DNA from 4 places in the Azonexus hydrophilus genome. Region 1 is predicted to be linked to each of the others. Evidence: riboswitches for the same ligand, from Rfam matches in the RefSeq annotation. Region 1 holds a riboswitch; each other region holds the start of a gene.
What was found. A riboswitch is a leader RNA that binds a small molecule or an ion and turns the genes downstream of it on or off. The one in region 1 is predicted to bind cobalamin.
Positions count from the first base shown of each region.

Region 2: linked by a shared signal. The riboswitch ahead of AADV58_RS13375 (ZrgA family zinc uptake protein) and the one ahead of AADV58_RS02455 (TonB-dependent receptor domain-containing protein) in region 1 are both predicted to bind cobalamin.
Region 3: linked by a shared signal. The riboswitch ahead of cobT (nicotinate-nucleotide--dimethylbenzimidazole phosphoribosyltransferase) and the one ahead of AADV58_RS02455 (TonB-dependent receptor domain-containing protein) in region 1 are both predicted to bind cobalamin.
Region 4: linked by a shared signal. The riboswitch ahead of AADV58_RS09270 (TonB-dependent receptor) and the one ahead of AADV58_RS02455 (TonB-dependent receptor domain-containing protein) in region 1 are both predicted to bind cobalamin.

Region 1 covers NZ_CP151406.1:502,076-506,225, forward strand. The annotation lists gene AADV58_RS02450 (iron ABC transporter permease) at 1-804, opposite strand, end outside; gene AADV58_RS02455 (TonB-dependent receptor domain-containing protein) at 808-2,643, opposite strand; cobalamin riboswitch at 2,749-2,954, opposite strand; gene AADV58_RS02460 (hypothetical protein) at 3,069-3,266, shown strand; gene AADV58_RS02465 (cell division protein ZapA) at 3,268-3,594, shown strand; RNA gene ssrS (6S RNA) at 3,619-3,798, shown strand; gene AADV58_RS02475 (sulfite exporter TauE/SafE family protein) at 3,870-4,150, shown strand, end outside.
Region 2 covers NZ_CP151406.1:2,776,027-2,780,176, reverse strand. The annotation lists gene hemP (hemin uptake protein HemP) at 81-311, opposite strand; gene rpsD (30S ribosomal protein S4) at 330-947, opposite strand; gene AADV58_RS13380 (hypothetical protein) at 977-1,243, opposite strand; cobalamin riboswitch at 1,364-1,594, shown strand; gene AADV58_RS13375 (ZrgA family zinc uptake protein) at 1,663-2,184, shown strand; gene AADV58_RS13370 (hypothetical protein) at 2,184-2,645, shown strand; gene AADV58_RS13365 (DUF2149 domain-containing protein) at 2,642-2,944, shown strand; gene cobN (cobaltochelatase subunit CobN) at 2,941-4,150, shown strand, end outside.
Region 3 covers NZ_CP151406.1:178,881-183,030, forward strand. The annotation lists gene AADV58_RS00815 (adenosylcobinamide-GDP ribazoletransferase) at 11-772, opposite strand; gene cobT (nicotinate-nucleotide--dimethylbenzimidazole phosphoribosyltransferase) at 775-1,818, opposite strand; cobalamin riboswitch at 1,893-2,083, opposite strand; gene cobU (bifunctional adenosylcobinamide kinase/adenosylcobinamide-phosphate guanylyltransferase) at 2,089-2,652, shown strand; gene AADV58_RS00830 (cobyric acid synthase) at 2,627-4,093, opposite strand.
Region 4 covers NZ_CP151406.1:1,931,795-1,935,944, reverse strand. The annotation lists gene AADV58_RS09275 (ribonucleoside-diphosphate reductase subunit alpha) at 1-1,705, opposite strand, end outside; cobalamin riboswitch at 1,862-2,064, opposite strand; cobalamin riboswitch at 2,176-2,375, shown strand; gene AADV58_RS09270 (TonB-dependent receptor) at 2,480-4,150, shown strand, end outside.

The DNA of each region.
Region 1 (4,150 bases):
GCCGGTGGCGAGTCGGACCAGGTGCGGGACGACCAGACCGACGAAACCGATTGAGCCGGCCGTGGTCACCGAGGCGGCGGTGGCCACCGAAGCCAGCAGATAAACCGTGTAGCGTAGCCGCCCCACCGCCACGCCCAGCGCCTGGGCCTGCATCAGGCCGCGCGACAGCAGGTTGAGTTCGCGGGCGAACGGCATCGCGCAGGCCAGTGCGACCACCAGCGCCAGTGCCGCCGGCCACCAGGTGAAGGTCTGCCCAAGGTCGCCCATCAGCCAGAACAGCATGCCGTGCAGCTTGCCTTCGTCGGCAATCGACAGCATCAGGGCAATCAGCGCGCCGCAGCCGGCGGCGACGATGACGCCGGTGAGCAGCAGGCGGGTCTGCGTCCAGCTACCGTCGCCATGCGCCAGCCCGAAGACCAGGAACATGGCACCGAGCGCGCCGGCAAAGGCGAGTCCGTCGACGGCCAGCAGCGGCAGCCCGATCAGGATGCCGAACATGGCGCCGACGCCGGCCCCGCCCGAGATACCGAGCACGTAAGGATCGGCCAGCGGATTGCGCAGCAGCACCTGCATCAGCGCCCCGGCCAGCGCCAGCAAGCCGCCGCAGGCGAAGCCGGCGAGTGCCCGTGGCAGGCGCAATTGCACGACCATGTCAGCCGCCCCGTCGCCGTGCCCGAACAACGCGGCGACGATGTCGGGCAGCGGCACCTTGAGGCTGCCCGCCGACAGGGCCAAGGCGAAACTCGCCAGCGCCAGCAGGCTGAGCGCGGAGAGAATCAGGAAGGCACGGCGGCGGGTGGGCATGGATTATTTCGGACTGTAGCGGATGCCGATGAAGGCGTTGCGCCCCGGGGTGGCGTAGGTGTTGACGAGTATATAGTCCCGGTCAAAGAGGTTGTTGACGCGGGCAAATACGCTCCAGGCCGGGGCAAAGCGGTAGGCGGCGTAGAGGTTGACCAGTGTATAGCTGCCCATATCCACTTTCGGGCCGGTGGACGGATACTCATGACGTTTGCCAGTGAACTGGAATTCGGTTCGCCAGTTCCATGGACCAATCTCCTGCCCAGCTGAAGCGTTGGCCGAATGCCGGGCGCGCCTGGGCAATTGCCTGCTGTTCTTCTGGTCTTTTGCGTCTAGCCAGTCGTAATTGAAGGCCAGATCGAAGCCGCGCAGTCTGCCTTGCCAGTTCAAAGTGGCGCCTTCAATTCTGGCGGTGTCGATATTGGTCGGGGTGGTGACTGCGCCGACCTGGGTCCAGGAGATCATGTCCTTGATGTGGTTGAGATACCAGGTCAGTGACAGAGCGTGATTTCCGGCTTCATGGTGAATCGTTATTTCGCGGTTTACTGCTGATTCTGGACGTACGTCCGGGTTCCCGATGTAGCCGCTTTTCAGGGGGTAATAGAGATCGTTGAACGTAGGCGCTTTGAACGCCGTGCCAATACTGGCACTGGCTCGCCAATTGGGCGTTAGACGATAGCCATAAGCAAGGGAGCCGGTGGTCTTGTCACCGAAAAGCGAGTCGTCATCATGGCGAATGCTTCCCTGCAGGCGATGTTGGCCAAAGCCGCGGTTCCAGCCCAGTTGAACGGAATCGTTTTGGCGTGTTTTTTCCGCGTAGTTGTCCGACGTCGTGATGGATTGTCGCGTGCTTTCCAGTCCGACCAGAAGATTGCCCCAGCGAGTATTCAGGTCGTGTTGCCACGAATACAGATTCTGATCGGTGTTGAACCGGCTATCGAACAAACCGTTACGCAGGTTGTCGGAATAATCGTTGCTGCGCCCGAATGTGAGTGTGCTGTTCCAGTTCGGGTTGATCTTGTTTTTCAATACCAAGGAGCCGTTGCCGTTCCGGGTCTTGCTCACCCAGTCGTTGGTAGCGCCACTGCCGTCATAACGGCTCATTCCGTCCGCATGAAGTGCCGACAGCAGCACTTCATGGCCCGGAGCGAAGGTATAACCCAGACGCGCCGATGCCGCGAGGTTGTGAAAACCATCCTTGTCCGGGTTGGCTGTAGTTGTCCAGGGGCGACTGTTGAAGCCCTTGGTGCTCTCGTGAGACACGGTTGCGCCATAGTTCCAGCCATTCTGTTTGCCAGACATGCTCACACTGCCATTTTGCGTACCGTAGTTACCGGCACCGGCTTCGGCGGAGAAATGAAAGGTTTCTTCGCTGCGTCGGGTGAAGATCTGGACCACGCCGCCGATGGCGTCACTGCCGTACATTGCGGAGGCTGGACCGCGGATGATCTCGATGCGTTCAATCTGCGCAACGGGAATGCGAGACCAGGAAACGTTCCCGTTAGTTGCCGAGCCCATTCGCATGCCATCGACAAGAAGCAGGGCGTGTTTGCCGTTAGTGCCTCGGATGAGCAGCGATGATTCGGCGCCCCAGCTGCCGTTGGCAACGATCTGTATGCCCGGCTGGGCAGCCAGGATCTGTTCGAGATTGGTGTGGCCGGCGGCTTCAATCTCGTTGCGCTCGATCACGCTGACATCGGTCAACACTTCGCTGACCCGCATCGGCTGGCGTGTCGCGGTGACCACCATGGTGTCGAGGCTGGCAAGCTGCTCCGTGGCCTGCAGTGGTTGGCAAAAAGCGAGCGGTAACAATACCGCCAGCGGCTTCAAACGTGAGTTCATGGATTTCCCCTTTCCGGCAGGCGTCCCCGCATGCCGGAATGCATTGACAAGGAAGTGCGCAGGGGAGAGGGCTGGTCAGGAACCGGCACCACCACCCCGTGGTACTTCCGCTAGGTGTGCAAGGCCGGTATCCGGGCTCACAAGTCTTGACGTATCGCCTTCCCAGGTTTCCCCAGTGGCTTCGTGATACGCCCGCACTTGCTTACCGTTGCGGGGGCAGCAGCGGCTTGGTCTCGTTGGAGACGCACCGCTTTCCCGTTTAACTGCGCTTGGTGAAAACCGCGCGCAGCACCTGACACGGCGCGCATTCTAGCGCGCCTGGCCGGGAGATGCGAATGCCAATGGCGTCGACAGCCGATAAAACACTTTGAAAATAGCTGCTTAGTCCTTGACCGGGCAGCATTTGTCCCTCTATAGTGCGCGCCATGAATAGCGAATTCGAAGCGCTCGAAGCCAAGATCGATCAGGTCGTCGCCCTGGTGCACCAGTTGCGTGCCGAGAACGAAGTCCTGAAGAACCAGATAGCCACGGCCGAGGCCGAGCGTCTGCACTTGCGCTCGACGATGACGGCTGCCCGCGAGCGGCTGGAAGGCCTGATGGACAAGCTGCCCGAGGATGCCTGAGATGAGTGCCGAGCAGAATTTCCTCGACGTCAAGATCATGGGCCGCGAATACCGCGTTGCCTGCCGGCCGGAGGAGCGCGATGCGCTGCTGGCAGCGGTTGATCTGGTCGACAACAAGATGCGCGAAATCGCCCAGAAGACCAAGAGCACCATCGCCGAACGCGTGGCGGTGATGGCCGCGCTGAACATCGCCCACGAACGCCTGGCGGCGCCGGCTGGCGAGGCTGCCGAAGAAGCGCTTGCGTCGACCGACACGAAGCGTAGAATCGAAGACATGGGAGCACGGCTCGATGCCGTGCTGGCACCCCAGCAGCAACTGGATCTCTGAGTCGCTGCGGGATTGCCCGCCGAGTGTTCCCTGCGGTGTTTGTTAAGGCCATATATTCCTTGAACCAATGCTGATTGGCATCGGTTGCGGACCAAGACTCCGCTGTTGTGCGCGTTCTTCGTCGAATGTGCCTGATGCGGAAGGAAAGCAGCCACTCTGAACCCAGGTTCAGGATGCCGGCCTGACGGCACTCGCGGGGACTTTTACCAAACAGGTGGCAGCTTCTGCCACCTGTTTTCATTTTTGGTTGTCAGCTTCAACGAATATCTCCGATCATGACGATTTGGTGGCTAACGTATCCCTTGCTGGGCATTTTTGGTGGTTTTGTCGCCGGTTTGTTTGGTGTCGGTGGCGGTCTGACGCTGGTGCCCTTCATGTACATGTTGTTTGTTGCCCAGAGCTTTCCAACCGACCATGTCATGCACTTGGCCCTGGGTACTTCGATGGCGACGATCGTGTTTACATCGATTTCCAGCATGCGCGCCCACCATGCGCACGGAGCAGTGCGTTGGGATATTGTCCGGACCATGGCGCCGGGTTTGGTGCTTGGTACCTT
Region 2 (4,150 bases), 1.1 Mb from region 1:
TGGAGGGCGCCGGCGTGTGATCGGCGCCCTCCGGAGGAGCAGGCGGGGTCAGCGACCTGCTCCGGCTTGCTCGGTGGGGCTTACTTGGTCAGGATCAGCTTGCCCTGGCGGGTGATGCGCAGGCGGTACTCGCTGCCGCTGTGGCGGATGCAGATTTCGTTGCATTCGCCAAACAGGGCTTTGCTGGCGATGCACTGGACTGCGCAGCTTGCGGCCCGGGCGGCGGCTTGTTCGGGCTTGAGACGCAAGGTCGGGCGCGGACCGTTGGCATGCAGGAAAGGAATGCGCAGAGTCTGTTTGCTCGGTTCCATGATGGGCTCCTCGAGGGATTACATCCGGGTGGCGTAGTACTCGACCACACGCTGCAGGTCGAGTGGGAAGGGCGCCGCGTCGCCGTCGGGCAGGTGGGTCAGGCGGGCGCAGGTCGTCGCGTCATCGAAGGTGATCCATTGTGGGCGCTCCAGCGCCGGCTCTTCCAGCGTAGCCCTTACCAGATCGATCTTACGTCCGGCCTCGGTCGGGCCGAAGGCGTCGCCGATGCGCAGGCGGATCGAAGGAATGGTCACGCGCTTGCCGTTGAGCTGGAAATGACCGTGGCTGACCAGTTGGCGCGCGGCCGGAATGGTCGGCGCGAAACCCGCGCGGAAGACCATGTTGTCGAGCCGACGTTCGAGCAGTTCGACCAGCTTGTTGCCGGTAGCACCACGATCCTTCTTGGCATCGGCAACGGCGCGGCGCAGCTGGCGTTCGCTCAGGCCGTAGTTGTAGCGCAGCTTTTGTTTTTCCATCAGTTGCAGGCCGAATTCGGACTTGCGCGAGGTGACTTTGCGGGCGCCGTGCTGGCCGGGCGGCTGGTTGCGTTCCTGCATCGATTTGCGTGACAGCCCCGGCAGATCGACGCCGAGGGCGCGCAGGACTTTGAGGCGGGGGCCGGTATAACGGGACATGATTACTCTCTCTCGTACTGTGATTGATGTCAGTGGGTCTGGCAGCCGGGGTGGGCCAGCGGGTAGCAGTCGACCGGAACCGAAGCGGGGTGGCAGTGCACCGCCTCCCAGCCGCCGAGGACTTCCTGCAGCGTGCTCTTCAGGTAGGGATTGAGGTCGGCGCTGTCGGCCACGCTGCGCAGATGAGTGCGCAAGGCTTCGGTCTTGTGGAAGGTGGCGCCGCGCAGGGCTGACGAGGACAACAGGTGGATGACGGCAGCCAGCCTGAGTTCGAGGGGCATGTCGGCGTGTTCCATGAGGGGCGCTCCAGTCGGTTCGGGGAAACTGGCTGGCTGGCCGGAAACGCGGCTTGCTGGCTACTGAATGAGAATTATTGTTAATAATTCATTTGGCGTCAAGTGTCTTTTGGCAGGCTGTGCTAACATCCGCCCGTTGGTGCTCGCGCATGCCTCGGCAGGCGCGGTTAAACGGGAAGCTGGGAGATTGGCCGTCAGGCAGATCCAACCAGCGCTGCCCCCGCAACGGTAAGTGGATGGACGTCCGCGTCCAGCTTTCACCTTGCAGCCACTGGCGATGCAACGCATCCCGGGAAGGCGGTGAAGGCAAGATCCACCAGCCCGGATACCGGCCAACAGGGTGGTCCGCGCATGCGCCGGGCCGTAATGCCTGATGTCGACGGGGAGGTCGGCAGGGCGTCATTCCGGAACTTCTTCCCATGTCAAAAATCCCTACGCGTGTGGCGGCGTGCGCCCTGTTCACGGCGGCTGCCTGTTTTTCCCCGCTTGCTCTGGCTCACGGCAACCACACCCACGGTCACGGCAATGTCCAGGTCAGTGTTGACGGCACGGCGCTGACAGTGCGCCTCGATGTGCCGCTGGAAGCCTATCTCGGCTACGACTATCCGCCCCGCAACGAAAAACAGCAGCAGGTCTGGCAGGCCTTCGTCGAACGTGTCGCCGACCCGCTGCGCTTTGTCGAGCCGCCGGCCGAAGCCCAGTGCAAGCTGAGTGGCAGTCGCACCGAACCGGCGCTGGGCGAAGTCGATCCCAAGGTCGATATTGCCAACCTGGTGCACGAAATCCGCTTCGAATGCGCCCAGCCCGAAGCGCTCAAGTCGCTAAGCTTCAGTGCTTTCCGCGACCACCCGGGGCTCAAGCAGTTGCGGGTCCGCCTGGAGAGCGCTGGCGCGAAAAAGACCCAGACCATCCGTCCGCGTTTCCCGGCGCTGGTGTTCTGATGCTGGAGGCCGGCTTTACCCAACTCACCCAGTTGCTGCTGACGCCGATTCTCTGGCTGCTGGCGGCGGCGCTGGTCTACGCCCTGTGGATGAGCGGTGCCGTGCTGGTCGAAGCCTGGCAGCGGCGTTCGCCGGCCTTCCGCAGTCTGCCTGACGCACCGGAACTGGCGTTCGACGAGATCGAGCTGATCGTCCTGCGCCGGCTTGAGCCGCTCCGCCTGCTCAGCCGGGTGACGCCGATGCTCGGCCTGATCGCCACCATGATCCCGCTCGGCCCGGCCCTGCACGGCGTTGCCAGCGGCAACGGCAGCGCTGCGCTGGCGGTGTTCAGCGACGCCTTTGCCGGCGTCGTGCTGGCGCTGACGGCGGCGGCCATCGGCCTGGTCCTGTATTCCCTGCGCCGTCGCTGGCTGCTCGGCGAACTGCTGGCCATTCGCAAGCGCCGGGAGGGCCTGGCGTGAGCCTCAAGCATTTCAACATCCTGGAAGAGGATGACGACGACCCGATGCTGTCGTCGATCAACCTGGTCGATGTCTTTCTCGTTCTGGTCGTCGCCCTGCTGGCGGCGGTCAATCTGTCGTCGGCTGGTGATCCGGGGGCGCCGGTGGAACTGGCGATTCCGGAAAACGGCCAGGAAATCCGCTACCAGGGCACCGGCGACAGCGGCGAAGGTGAGGGCGTGCGGGCCGGCGTTGCCTACCGCTTGCGCGACGGCAGCATCATCTACGTTCCGGAAGACGGCCCGGCCGCCAAGCCATGATGCGCTGGCTGGGATGGCTGCTGCTCGTCTGCCTGGCGGGTGCCGCGCAGGCGCGCGAACTGTTGTGGGTGACTGCCGACATCACGCCCAAGGCCCGCACCGCCCTGGTCGAACGCCTGGCGCAGGCGAATGGCTGGCGGTTCCGGCATTTCGATACGCCGCTGACCCTGCCGGAGAGCGAACGCCCGGCGCAGCGCCAGCGCCTGCTGGCGGCGGCCGGCAGTGCCGACATGCTGTGGGTCGATGCGCCGCATGCGATGCCGCAGGCACTGCTGGCCGACTTGCTGCCGCCTGGGGCGGTCAAGGTGCCGGTGGTCTGGATTGGCCCCGAGTCGGTTGCCGCGTCTGATCGGCTGGCCGATTACCTGCGCCATGGCGGCGAAGGCAACATCCGCGCCGCGCTGACCCTGGCCACCCGCCGTCTCGCCGGCATGAGCGAAGCGCAAGCTGCGGCTGACCTGCCGGCGCCGCGCCCCTGGCCGCGCCAGGGGCTCTACCATCCGGACGCACCGGACTTCCTGGCCGACGTCGACGCCCTGCAAGCCTGGCGTCGCGATCCGCGACCGGCAGTGGCGGTGCTCGTCCATCGCCATCATTTCGTCAATGGCGAAACAGCCTGGCTCGACGCCTGGTTGCGCCGCTTCGACGCGCACGGGCTGGCAGCCTATGCGGTCTTCGGTCAGCAACTCGATGCCGGTGGCCTGCGCCAGTTGCTGGTGGCGCGTGCGGACCGCCGCGACAGCGGCCCGGAAACGGCGCACCCGGCCTTACTGGTGCTGCACCAGCTGGTGTCGAAAGGCGCCGACCTGCAGACCCTGCTGGCGCGCTGGCAAGTGCCGCTGCTGTCGGCCTTGCCCTATCGCCATGGCGATACCGCCGCCTGGCAGAACGATGCGACCGGCCTGCGTCTGGCCGACACGCCCTTTTACCTGTTCCAGCCGGAGGCGGCAGGCGCCATTGATCCGCTGATCGTTGCCGCCCATCCCGACGATCAACGGCCGGTCGAACTGATCGAGCGCCAGGCCGATGCGCTGATCGCCCGCGCCGCGCGGCAGGTCGCGCTGCAGCGCAAGCCGCCGGCGGAGAAAAAGCTGGCGCTGATGGTGTACAACTATCCGGCCGGCGGCAGCAATTTCGGCGCCTCCTTCCTCAATGTGCCGCGCAGCCTGGAAAACGTCACCGCCGCGCTGGTGCACGCCGGCTACC
Region 3 (4,150 bases), 320 kb from region 1:
AGGTACAGCGTCAGCGCGGCCATTGCGCGAGCAGCCCGAGGTAGAAGGCGATTTCGGCAAGCTGCTGGGTGGCACCCAGGCAGTCGCCGGTATAACCGCCCAGCCAGCGGCGGAACTTGGCCGCCAGCCAGGCCGTCGCCAGCAACGCGAACAGCAGCCCGACCACTGCCTGTTGCCAGGGCAGCCAGAGTAGCGGCGCCAGCGCGAATGCCAGGGCGAACAGCAATGCCCCCGGCGCCAGCCGCTGGGCCAGCGGCCTGGCTTTGGACTGCGCGTCGTCGCGCGCGTAGTCCATGCTCGCCAGCAGCAGCGTCGCACAGCCGCGCGACCCGGCATGACCGGCGAGCAGCGCCGCCGGCACCAGTGCCGGATCGAGCGCCGCGAGCAGCACGAACTTGCCGGTCAGCCCCAGCCACAGCGCAACCACGCCGTAACTGCCGACCCGCGAATCCTTCATGATCGCCAGGATGCGCGACTTGTCCCAGCCGCCGCCAAGACCGTCGGCGGTGTCGGACAGGCCGTCCTCGTGGAAGGCGCCGGTGGCGTACAGCGTTGCCGCCATCGCCAGCAGCACGGCGACCGGCTGCGGCCAGAACTGCAGCGCGGCCAGGTAGACCAGCGCGGCAATGCCGCCGACAACCAGGCCGACCGCCGGAAACCAGCGCGCCGAGTGGTTCAGCGCTTCAGCCGAATGGCCGACCCAGACAGGCACCGGCAGCCGCGTGAAGAAACGGACGGCGCCGAGGAAGTAGTCGAGCTCGCGGCGCAACATGGCTAGCCGGCGACGCCGGCCGACTCGAAGCTGGCCATCTCGTTGAGGAAGGCGACTGCCGCCTGGGCCAGCGGGAAAGCCAGCGCGGCGCCGGTCCCCTCACCCAGGCGCAGGCCCAGGTCGAGCAGCGGTTCGGCGCGCAGCGCCTGCAACTGCGCACGGTGGCCGGGCTCGGCCGAACGGTGGCAGAAGACGCAGTAGTCAAGCAAGGCCGGTTCCAGGCGCGCGGCGACCAACGCCGCAGAACCGACGATGAAGCCGTCGATGAGCAGCACCATCTTCGCTTCCGCCGCCGCCAGCATAGCGCCGACCATGGTCGCGATCTCGAACCCGCCGAACTCCGCGAGCACGGCAAAGGCGTCGTCGCCGCCGCCAGCGACGCGATAACGGGTCAGCGCCTGCTCCAGCAGCGCCTGCTTGCGCGCCAGCCCGGCGTCGTCGAGACCGGTGCCGCGCCCGACGCAATCAGCCAGCGGCACGCCGGTCAGGCAGTGGGTGATCAAGGACGCCGAGGCGGTGTTGCCGATGCCCATTTCGCCGAAACCGACCACCTTGCAGCCGGCTGCCGCCAGGCCGAAGACCACGCCGGCGCCCTGCTCGATGGCCTGCGCGCACTGCGCCGCCGTCATCGCCGGGGATTCCAGGTAATTGGCCGTGCCCGGCGCCACCTTGAGATCGATCAGGCCTTCACGCGGACCGCCGAAATCATGGGCGACCCCGGCATCGACCACCGACAGGCCGAGACCGTTCTGCCGGCAGAAAACATTGATTGCCGCGCCGCCGGCGAGGAAGTTCTCGACCATCTGCCAGGTCACGTCCTGCGGATAGGCCGAGACGCCGGCCTTGGCCGCGCCGTGATCGCCGGCGAAGACCAGCATCTGCGGCCGGTCGAGCGACGGCGTCAGCGTCTGCTGGATCAGGCCGATGCGCACCGCCAGCGCCTCCAGCTGGCCGAGCGAGCCGGGCGGCTTGGTCTTGCGGTCGACCTTGTGCTTGAGCGAATTTTCCATGCCCCGGTCCGGGGCGGTGATTGCGAACGAATGCATCCGATTCTCCAAAAGCGAAAGGGCCTCGCGACGACGTTTGGCCAACGCAGTCGCGAAGCCCTTGTCCACAGGCTTCAAAATGAAGATGTCCGACAGGTCTTCTGGCTTCCGGATCGTCCGATCCGCTGCGCCTTCCCGGCAGGTCTGTTTCCCTGCGTAGTGGCATCGTGCAGCGGCCGTCCCCGGTTACAGCGGCGGGCCCGCCCCGGAATAGAGTTGTCTCGCACCGGGTTCCGTTTTGTCGAACGCGCTGATTATACAATGGTGGCCATGAATGAACTGATCCTCGGCGGCGCCCGTTCGGGCAAGAGCCGCCATGCCGAGCAACGCGCTCTCGAATCCGGCCTCCGGGTCGTCTATGTCGCCACCGCCGAATCGCGCGACGGCGAGATGGCGCGCCGCATCGCCCACCACCGTGAACGCCGCCCGGCCGACTGGGGCTGCGTCGAGGAGCCGTTGCACCTGTCCGCCCGCCTGCGCGAACTGGCGGCGCCCGACACCTGCCTCCTGGTCGACTGCCTGACGCTGTGGCTCTCCAATCTGCTTTTCGCCGGCCGCGCTGCCGCCCAGGCCGAAGCCGGCGAGGCCGTCGACTGCCCGTTGTTCGCCGGTGAAACGGCGGCGCTGATCGAGACGCTGCCGCAACTACCCGGCCGCATCATCCTGGTCTCCAACGAGGTCGGCTGGGGCATCGTGCCGATGCACCCGGTTTCGCGGCTGTTCGCCGATGAACAGGGGCGGCTCAACCAGCGCGTCGCGGCAGTCTGCGATCAGGTGACGCTGGTCGCCGCCGGCCTGCCGCTGACGCTCAAGGCAGCGCCAGCCAGGGCCTGAGCTTTTCCCAGGCGAGCGCCGCCTCGACCGAATCGGCCAGGCGGTCGAGATCGGCTTCGCGGCGGGCGGCAAAGTCGACGTGATCGACCTCGCCGGCACCGGCCCAGCGCAACAATGCAGCCAAGGCCTCGGGATGGTCGAAAACGCCGTGGCAGTAAGTACCGAGAACTTGATCGTCGGCCGAGATAGCACCATCGGCACGGCCGTCGGCCAGCTGTACGGCAGCCCACGTCAAGCCATCGCCCTGGGTGACGCCGAGGTGGATTTCGTAGCCGGTCATCACCGGCCGGCCTTCGAGATGCAAGTGGCCGCTCACATTGCGCAGCTGCTTCTCCGTTTCCAGCGTCGTGTCCACCGCCAGGAAGCCAAGGCCGGGCGTCGTTCCCGGCTTGCCTTCGAGACCGAGCGGATCGGCGATGCTGCGGCCGAGCATCTGGTAGCCACCGCACAGGCCGATCACCTTGCCGCCGTAGCGCAGGTGGCGGGCGATGGCGCGGTCGTGGCCATGGACGCGCAGCCAGTCGAGGTCGGCGCGCACCGCCTTGGAACCGGGCAGGACGATCAGATCGGCCGGCGGCAAAGCTTCGCCCGGCGCGATCCAGCGGAAATCGACCTGCGGGTGCAGGCGCAGTGGATCGAGGTCGTTATGGTTGGAAGTACGCGGGTAGGCCGGCGCGACGACGCGGATTTTTGCTGTTTTCTTGCCGTCGACCGTGGATGTCGCGATTGCGTCCTCGGCGTCGAGCATCAAGCCGTGCAGGTAGGGCAGCACGCCGAGCACCGGCTTGCCGGTGCGCTGCTCCAGCCAGGCCAGACCGGGTTCGAGCAACGCGATGTCACCACGGAAACGGTTGATGACGAAGCCGACGACGCGCGCCTGCTCGGACGCCGACAGCAGCTCCAGCGTGCCGACCAGATGGGCGAAGACGCCGCCGCGGTCGATGTCGGCGACGATGATCACCGGGCAATCGACCGCTTCGGCGAAGCCCATGTTGGCGATGTCGCGGTCACGCAGGTTGATCTCGGCCGGCGAACCGGCGCCCTCGACCAGCACGCAATCGTATTGCGCGGTCAGCCGGCCCCAGGATTCGAGCACCGCGCCCATCGCCCGCGGCTTGTAGTCGTGGTAGGCCTTGGCGTCGAGGTCGGTGGCGACCTTGCCGTGGATGATCACCTGCGCCTTGCGGTCGGTGGTCGGCTTCAACAGCACCGGGTTGAAATCGGTATGCGCTTCGAGACCGCAGGCCAGCGCCTGCAACGCCTGCGCCCGGCCGATCTCGCCACCGTCGACGGTAACCGCCGAATTGAGCGCCATGTTCTGCGGTTTGAACGGCGCCACGCGTACCCCACGCCGCTTCAGAATCCGGCACAGCGCCGCGACCAGCGTCGATTTGCCGGCGTCGGACGTCGTTCCCTGGACCATCAGCGCGTTGCCTATCATGCGTGCAAACCCGTGAAAAAAGGCCGTAATTATGGCACCATCGCTGCCTTCCGATGC
Region 4 (4,150 bases), 1.4 Mb from region 1:
GCGTGATCTCGGTACAGAGGTTGCTCGAATGCACGACGCCGACGTGCTGCTGCGGCGAGCGCAGGTTGCAGGCGTCCTTGAAGGTGATCCACGGGTGCCCGGTCTCGAACAGCATGGTCAGCATCTTGCGCCACAACTGCACGGCGGGAATCTTCTTGTGCAGCTTCAACTGGCCGGCGGCAGCCCTGGCTTCGTAGGCTTCATACGCCTCGACGAAGGCGCGCCCGGATTTTTCGTGCAGGTCGGGCGTATCGACCGGCGAGAACAGCGTCCACTCGCCACCGGCAATTACGCGCTGCATGAACAGGTCGGGAATCCAGTTGGCGGTGTTCATGTCGTGCGTGCGGCGGCGCTCGTCGCCGGTGTTCTTGCGCAGTTCGAGGAATTCCTCGATGTCCAGGTGCCAGGTTTCCAGGTAAGCGCAGACGGCGCCCTTGCGCTTGCCGCCCTGGTTCACGGCGACCGCCGTGTCGTTGACCACCTTCAAAAACGGAATGACGCCCTGGCTCTGGCCGTTGGTGCCCTTGATCCGGCTGCCCAGCGCGCGCACCGGTGTCCAGTCGTTGCCCAGCCCGCCGGCGTACTTCTGCAGCAGGGCGTTTTCCTTGATCGACTGGTAGATGCCGTCGAGGTCGTCGGCCACCGTGGTCAGGTAGCAGGACGACAGTTGCGAATGCAGGGTGCCGCTGTTGAACAGCGTAGGCGTCGAGCACATGAAGTCGAAGCTGGAAATCAGGTCGTAGAACTCGATGGCGCGCGCTTCGCGGTCGATTTCGTTCAAGGCCAGGCCCATCGCCACGCGCATGAAGAAAAGCTGCGGCGTTTCGATGCGACGGCCGTCGATGTGCAGGAAATAGCGGTCGTACAACGTCTGCAGGCCGAGGTAGCCGAACAACTGGTTGCGCTCGGGCTTGAGCGCGGCGGCCAGGCGGTCGAGGTCGTAATCCTTGAGGCGCGGGTCGAGCAGTTCGGCAATCACGCCGCGTTCGACGAAGACCGGGAAGTAAGTTGCTTCGACGGCCTCATCCTGCGCCGCTTCCGGCCCGGCCGCTTCCTCGACCAGGCTGGCCAGCAGCAGGCGGGCGGTGGCGTAGTCGTAACCGGGTTCGCGCTCGATCAGCGTACGCGCGGCGAGCACCAGCGCCTGCTTGACGTCGGCCAGCGCAACACCGTCGTACAGGTTCTTCAGCGCGTGATCGAGGATGGTCCGCGGCGAAACGCCCTCCCCCAGCCCGGCACACGCCGTTTCGCAGGTTTTCAGCAAACCTGCGACATCGAGCGGCCGGCGCTCGCCATCGACCGTCACATGCAGCTCGGGCACGCCCTGGACTTCGGCCAGCGCGGCCCGCTCGGCGGCGCGCCGCTCGCGGTAGAGCACATAGGCGCGGGCGACGTCGTGCTCGCCGGAGCGCATCAGCGCCAGTTCGACCTGGTCCTGGATATCCTCGATATGCACCCGGCCACCGTCCGGCAGGCGGCGGGTCAGCGAACGCACGACCGTTTCGGTCAGCCGCGCAACCAGTTCGCGCACCCGCGACGAGGTCGCGCTCTGGCTCCCCTCGACGGCCAGGAAAGCCTTGGTCAGGGCAACGGAAATCTTCTCGGGATGGAATTCGACGACCGCGCCATGACGGCGGATCACCTGCAGCGCGGCGGCACTGTGGGCGGACAAGTCGGAAATGTGCGCGAGGACGTTCGAGGACACGGCAATGCTCCGGTTCGGGGGGCGGAACATGGCTGGCGCGTGACGCGGCCGCGCAACGCTGTGCCGACGGACGGCGACAACGGACAAGCACGGACGACAAGAGACGAAACGCTCACGCAAAACCTCTCACCAGGGACACCCCGCCCCAAAGGAAAATGAAAAGGACACGTTGCGGCAGGTCTCCTGGCTCCCGGCTCAACGCGTTTCACCCGCCTTCCCGGACGCATCCAGTGGCATGGGGTGGCGAAACGCTCGCCGGTTACAGTTGCGGGGGCAGCCCCGGGATTCGGATCGTCAGATCCGGCACCGGATTCCCGTTTTAATCCCCTTGCGGGGAACCATCAACGCGACGGAGTTTATGCCTTTCGCTTGCCGCCAGTCAACAAAAATCACTACATGCAGTAGATGAGAAGCGGCAAGCGACTAAATATAGACAAAAGCAAGACATGGCAGTGTCGTTTCGATCCGCTATAATTATGAGCGTTTCAGGTGCCGTCGGCGGTTTTCCGCCACGGTGAAACGGGAAAGCGGTGCGTCCTCGGACAAAGCCGCTGCTGCCCCCGCAACGGTAAGCGAGTGCGGGCGCGTCACAAGGCCACTGGGTTCTGCCCGGGAAGGCGACGCGTCAAGACTTGCCAGCCCGGAGACCGGCCTGCGACGACCAGCGAAGTGCCGCGGGGAAGCGGCCACGGCCGCCCGTCAGCCCATTCCCCACGCGCTTCACCTCAACCAAGCACACCGGCATGCGGGGACGCTGCCGGCAGGGGAAAACCAATGCACATCCGCCTCAAACCCGTGGCAGCCACGCTGCTCGCCTTGTTCGCCGGCAATCTTGCCGCCCAGACGCTCGACACCATCGTCGTCACCGCTACCCGCTTCGAATCAAGCCAACAGGAAAATCCGATCGCCGCCCAGGTGATCACCGCAGACGAAATCCGAAACAGTGCGGCAACCACCGTCGGTGAAGTTCTGAACAAACTCGGCGGTGTACATAGCCGCATCAACTTCGTCGGCACGCCGGATTCGCCGCTCGACCTGCGCGGCTTCGGCATGACCGGCGACCAGAACACGCTGGTCCTGGTCGACGGCCAGCGCATTTCGGAGAACGAACTGGTCAGCGCCCGCCTGTCGGCGATCCCGCTCGACAGCATCGAACGCATCGAGATCCTCCGCGGGTCCGGTTCCGTGCTTTACGGCAGCGGCGCGAGCAGCGGCACGATCAACATCATCACCCGCTCGGCGCTCGGCGCGCCGCTCTCCGGTAACGTCTCGGCCCGCGTCGGCAGCCATGACCTGAGCGATCTGCGCGGCGGTTTCCGCGCCGGCGGCGAACGCTGGGGTCTGCGCCTCAACGCGCAGCGCCTGCGTACCGACAACTACCGCGACAACAACCGCAGCGAACTCGACACCGCTAGCGGCGAACTGCGCTTCGGCGACCGCGACGGCTTCGTCGCCCTCGCCTTCAGCGCCGACGACCAGAACTCACGCCTGCCGGGCGCCCGCAGCGAAGCGCAACTGCGCAGCGACCGCCGCGGCGCGGCGACCCCGGACGATTATTTCGACAGCCGCAGCCAGCGTTTCTCGCTGCGCGGCGAACGGCGCCTCGGCGAACTGACGCTGGCGCTCGACATCGCCCGCCGCGACAAGCGTGCCGACATGTTCAACAACACCGCCTGGGGCAGCACACTGGCCAAGACCGACGTCGGCGTCACCACGGTCTCGCCGCGCGTGCTCTGGCAGACCCGTTTCGACCAGGTGCTCTACAACCTGACCGTCGGCGCCGACTGGAGCCACTGGACCTACGACAACGACACCGCCGCCACCGGTTTCATGAGCGCCCTCGACGAATCGGGCAAGCAGAAGAACCAAGCCTTCTACCTGCGTAACGACCTGCACCTGGCCGCCAGTGGCACCCGGATCAGCCTCGGCGGACGCCGGGAGAGCGTCCGCCAGACGCAGCACGAGCGCCTGGTGCCGCGTGACGCCAGCGAGCGGCACAGCCTGTCGGCCTACGAACTCGCAGTGCAGCAGGAACTCGGCGCCGGCTTCTCGGCTTACGGCCGGATCGGGCGCAGCTTCCGCATCGCCAACATCGACGAGAACCGCTGCTGGACGGCACCTTGTCCGACGCTGTTAAAGCCTCAACGCTCGCTCGACCGCGAGATCGGCGCCCGCTGGCAGGGGGCTGGCGCCAGCTTCGGCGCCAGTCTGTTCGAGATGGATATCAGCAACGAAATCCACTATTTCGCACCGACCTTCTCGAACATCAACCTCGATGCCACCCGCCACCGCGGCATTGAGCTCGAAGGCCGCCTGCAGGTCACCGCCGGCGTTGATCTCGCCGCCCGCTACACCCATACCCAGGCGCGCTTCCGCGACGGCAGCTACGGCGGGAACAATGTCACCGGCAACGACGTGCCGCTGGTGCCCAAGCACCGAGCCTCG